2 regions of the Suipraeoptans intestinalis genome follow, and region 2 is predicted to be linked to the other one. Evidence: riboswitches for the same ligand, from Rfam matches in the RefSeq annotation. Region 2 holds a riboswitch; the other holds the start of a gene.

Region 1 (2,403 bases), on a different contig from region 2:
CACATAAGCCACTCTAGGAAGATCCGGATACTGGGTCATTCCTTCCTTGATGGTGCAGGTCTCATATACCTTTGTCTCATCCGGAGTCAGGTTTCTTGCCAGCTCTCCCAGATAAACAGCTACACGGAACCCTGCAAATCTTACTGCCTTTTCATAATCATGAGGCTTAATGTCGTCCACCGGCTCACATACCATTACCAGGTTCAATGTCTGGGAGAACGGAGTATAGTCGGCGCCCGGTCCCGTCATATCAATGATCCCTTCCTGAAATCCTACAATGGGGCCTGCTGTCACTACAGCCATTCCTTTTAGTGCATAGGTCTTTCCCTCTCCTACCGTGTCCACTTTTGCGATCACGCCCGGGAAGATCCCTCCGCGTCCTTCCACTTTTACACGCGGCTCGATTACGTCCTTTACCGGTGTGATTCTCACAGACTCTCCCGGTTTTGCAATGTCAAAGGATACTTTTTTGATCTTGTCATCCTCCATTGCCACTTTGCGCACTTCCTCTTCGGATACATAAAGGATTCCGTCTTCAATCTTGGATTCTGAAGCGAATTGAACATCCTTGATGTAAATGTGTCCCATTTCTAATCTCACTGTAAATTCCTCCTTCATATGAAATGTGTATTGTCATAGCGAAACGCTCTGCAACCGATTGGTTCCTGTTACATAAGATCGGCGGATTCCATCCCGCTTTCGATCAGGTTGAGGTCTACCCACTGAAAATCTCTGTGGACTGCTTCATCATAAGTCTCCGTCCGAAATGCGAACTTCTTACAGGCCTCTATCGCCGACTCGATCATCCGCAGGGATTCCCGTGAAAGACTGCCCGGCCTTGCTGAGATCATCACAGACTTATAAGGCGTCTCATTGGGCTTGACGCTTCCGGAAAGGGGGTGGGACAGCAAATGATGTCCCTCGTGTACCTTATCCCGGACCTGTTGCAAAAGTCCTTCATAGGAAGTTTCTGCATAGATCATCTTCCTCTGTCCGTCGTACTTCTGATACACCATAGGATTGTTGGTAACTATGATATAATCTTCTTTTGCCATTTTTTCGTTTCCTTATTGAAATTTTCTATAAATCAAGCCTCTTCTCCCGGGAATCCATTGTCGGAAGTCTCTCTGTCATAAGGCGCTTCTCCCGCGGTGCCCTCCTGTCAGGGAATTTTGATTGCACAGGAGACAATGTTCCCACAGAATAAGAAAAAGGACGAACATACACCTTGTGTATCTCGCCCTTCCTGTCTTTTGTCCTGCCTTCACTATCTTCAGTCGCACAGTACAATATCCAGAATGCAGTCCATTTCTCTGTCCTTTTGCCTGAAAGTTTCACTTTGTAAATACGATCCGTTTACAAGCTTGCCTCTTCGGCGACTTTAAAAGTTCTCTCCAGAAAAATCTCAACCCGCTCCATTTTTATATGTATTATAGGTTTTATTTATAAATAACTATTGCATACGTCAATAATAATCCATTGTTATTTATTTTTCAAGCCCCAAAAACCAATCGCTTTAATTTGTCTTTTTTGCACAGTTTCCTGTCAGTTTTTTTGTGAAACTTTCTGGATTGACTTCATTTTTCAGCTATACCGTTATGTCAGACATCATGCCCAGTTCTCCCTGGTTTGCAGCCAGTACCGGTCTTACATGATCCGCCAGATATGCCTCTACCTGGCGGCCGGAGCGCCCTACATATCTGGAGGGATCCATCACCCTCTCCAGGTCTGCTTCTGACAGATCAAAGGAAGAATCCTTTGCGATCAGCTCCAGCAGATTGTTCTCCTGCCCGTTTTCCTTTACGTTACGGCCTGCCTCCATAGACATTTCCCGGATCTTCTCATGAAGCTCCTGTCTGTCTCCTCCTGCCTTCACTGCGTCCATCAGGATGTTTTCCGTAGCCATGAAAGGCAGCTCCGAGCGGAGACGTTTCTCTATCACCTTGGGATAGACCACCAGTCCGTCCGCTACGTTCATGCACAGATCCAGAATCCCGTCTGTGGCAAGAAAGCCTTCCGCCACACTCAACCGCTTATTGGCAGAATCGTCCAGCGTCCGTTCAAACCACTGTGTAGCGGAGGTAATCGCCGGATTCAGTGCATCTACCATCACATACCGGGAGAGAGACGCGATCCGCTCGCTCCGCATGGGATTTCTCTTGTAAGCCATGGCGGATGAACCGATCTGATTTTTTTCAAAAGGCTCCTCCACCTCTTTCAGATGCTGCAGCAGACGGATATCATTGGACATCTTGGTGGCGCTGGCAGCAATCCCCGCCAGGACATTCAGTACCCTGGTATCGACCTTTCTGGAATAGGTCTGTCCGGAAACCGGATAACAGTCCGGCATTCCCATTTTTTCCGCGATTTTTTTGTCTATCTGGGAGATTTTTTCCTCCTCGC
Region 2 (2,403 bases):
ATTGTGCTTTGTTTTCTTTCTCCCAACAGGTTCATTTTAATGGATATTGCTTCCTCTGTCTATTCTTATCCGCCGTCCTATTTCTGTTTTTTGTAAAACGGAAGCGCCGTTACTTCTGCTTCCACTTTTCGTCCTCGCACTTCTACCTGGACAGCATCCCCCAGATCCACGCTTCCCTCTTCTACCAGCGCCATGGCAATCGCGTATCCCAGGAAGGGGCAATGGGTGCCCGACGTCGTCTGCCCGATCTGTTTTCCATCCTTGGAAACCTCCTGGTGCTCGCGGATGATCCCTCGTCCCGTCACTTTCAGTCCGATCCTTTTTCTCGCCGGCGGATTGGCTGACAGGGCTTCCTTCCCGATAAATGCTTCCTTGGACATTTTTACCGCAAATCCGAGGCCGGTCTCCAGCGGAGATACTCCGTCGTCCATTTCATGTCCGTAAAGAGGCATTGCCGCTTCCATCCGGAGCGTATCCCTGGCTCCCAGACCACAGGGAATCAGGCCTTCCTCTTTTCCCGCTTCCAGCAAAATATCCCACAGCCGTTTCGCTTCCTTGCTGTCCACATAGAGCTCTACACCGTCTTCGCCTGTGTAGCCTGTCTTGGATACGATACAAGGGATTCCCGCTACGTTCCCATCAAAGACTGCGTGATAATATTTCTTTGGAACAGATTCCTCCTCGGTCAGCTTTTTCAGGATCTTCATAGCTTCCGGTCCCTGCAGCGCCAGCTGTGCATACGCATCCGACACGTCTGTAAATACCGCGTCGCCGAACTGGTGCTCTTTCATCCAGCGATAATCCTTCTCCCGGTTGGCTGCATTTACTACAATGAAGTACTGCCCCTCATTTTTCTTGTATACAATAAGGTCGTCTATCGTCCCTCCCTGTTCGTTGCACATAGGACTGTATCTGGCCTGTCCGTCCACCATATTTTCAAAGCTGTTGGTCAGAAGCATCTGCAGATTTGCCAGAGCGTCCTTCCCCTCGCAGAGGATCTCCCCCATGTGAGAGACGTCAAACAGTCCCGCCTGGGTACGTACCGCCATGTGCTCCTTGATCACTCCGGATTCATACTGAACCGGCAGCAGGTATCCTGCAAACGGCACCATCTTCCCTCCTGCTTCTACATGCGCTTCATATAACGGTGTTTTCCGTTCCATTGTAACTCCTCCTTTCATCCTGGTGAAAACTCTGTCAAGCCGTATCAAAAAGGGAGCTTCGCATTCGGAATATCGAATGACAAACCTCCCCTGTCGTGTACTCTTCAGAGCATTGTCCGGATCAGAGCTTTTGCCTGAGAGTTTCAAATATCCTCTTGCCCCTTCGGCGTCCCGCACTCTATCGGAATCTCTCTCTGATCCTTCAACCAATTCTTTCTTGAATTTGACTACATTATACTGACAACACTTCTTCTTGTCAATATTGTATTTGTCTGTTTTTCACAAAAACTTTGTTATATTTTTCATTATTTCGTTGCTGTTTTCACAATTCTCTGTGTTTTTCTCCTCCTTGATAGGCCTTAATCCATTTTGAGAACATAGTATGGCTGACATTCAGCAAATCGGCTCCCTTTCTGAGACTGATCCTCCCTTCTTTCCATAAAGCCAGTACCTCTTGAAAATTGTCGGGCATCTGCCTTCTGGGCCGTCCGAATTTGATTCCCCGCTTCTTCGCCTCCACGATCCCCTCTCTCTGTCTTTGGCGGATGTTTTCTCTTTCTATCTGCGCCACATAAGACAGAATCTGAAGCACGATATCTGCCATAAACTTTCCCGTCAGATCCTTTGCTTTGCTCCTTGTATCCAGAAGCGGAAAATCCAGTACAATGATCTCCGTCTTTTTTTCTTTTGTGATCCGATTCCATTCTTTTATGATCTCATCATAATTTCTCCCCAGCCTGTCGATGGACTTAATATACAGTTCGTCGCCTTCTTTTAGTTTTCTGATCATTCTTTTGTACTTCCTGCGATTAAAATCTTTCCCGCTGGCCTTATCAACGTAGATCCTGTCCTGTGCAATTCCTTCCTTTAATATGGCGCTCAGCTGCCTGTCAATGTTTTGTTCCCTGGTGGAAACTCTTGCGTATCCGTACTTCATGCTCATTCACTCCCATAAAATAAAGTCTGTACTGTTTAAAAGTTGCATACGACTATTTTATAGGGAAAACCATGCAAATCCGCCATTTTCGGCACAAAAAAATCACCGTCCCCACAGCCTTCAAGTTCTGCAAAAACAGCGATTTATACTGCGCGATCAGGGGCTCGAACCCTGGACACCCTGATTAAGAGTCAGGTGCTCTACCAACTGAGCTAATCGCGCATATCTTTATAGATTTCTTCAACGCAAGTGCTATTATACAATACTCATATTGAAATTGCAATACTTTTTTAACGCTTTGTT

The links. Region 2 has a riboswitch for glycine ahead of gcvT (glycine cleavage system aminomethyltransferase GcvT). Riboswitches for the same ligand answer to the same signal wherever they lie in the genome.
Region 1: another riboswitch for glycine. It lies ahead of SOW26_RS09025 (GrdX family protein); the one in region 2 lies ahead of gcvT (glycine cleavage system aminomethyltransferase GcvT).

What each region holds. Positions count from the first base shown of each region.
Region 1 is NZ_JAXFXH010000026.1:16,635-19,037, reverse strand. It holds gene SOW26_RS09030 (glycine/sarcosine/betaine reductase component B subunit) at 1-600, opposite strand, end outside; gene SOW26_RS09025 (GrdX family protein) at 669-1,055, opposite strand; glycine riboswitch at 1,304-1,408, opposite strand; gene purB (adenylosuccinate lyase) at 1,589-2,403, opposite strand, start outside.
Region 2 is NZ_JAXFXH010000003.1:30,979-33,381, reverse strand. It holds gene gcvT (glycine cleavage system aminomethyltransferase GcvT) at 78-1,163, opposite strand; glycine riboswitch at 1,277-1,369, opposite strand; gene SOW26_RS00775 (recombinase family protein) at 1,486-2,100, opposite strand; tRNA gene SOW26_RS00770 (tRNA-Lys) at 2,250-2,322, opposite strand.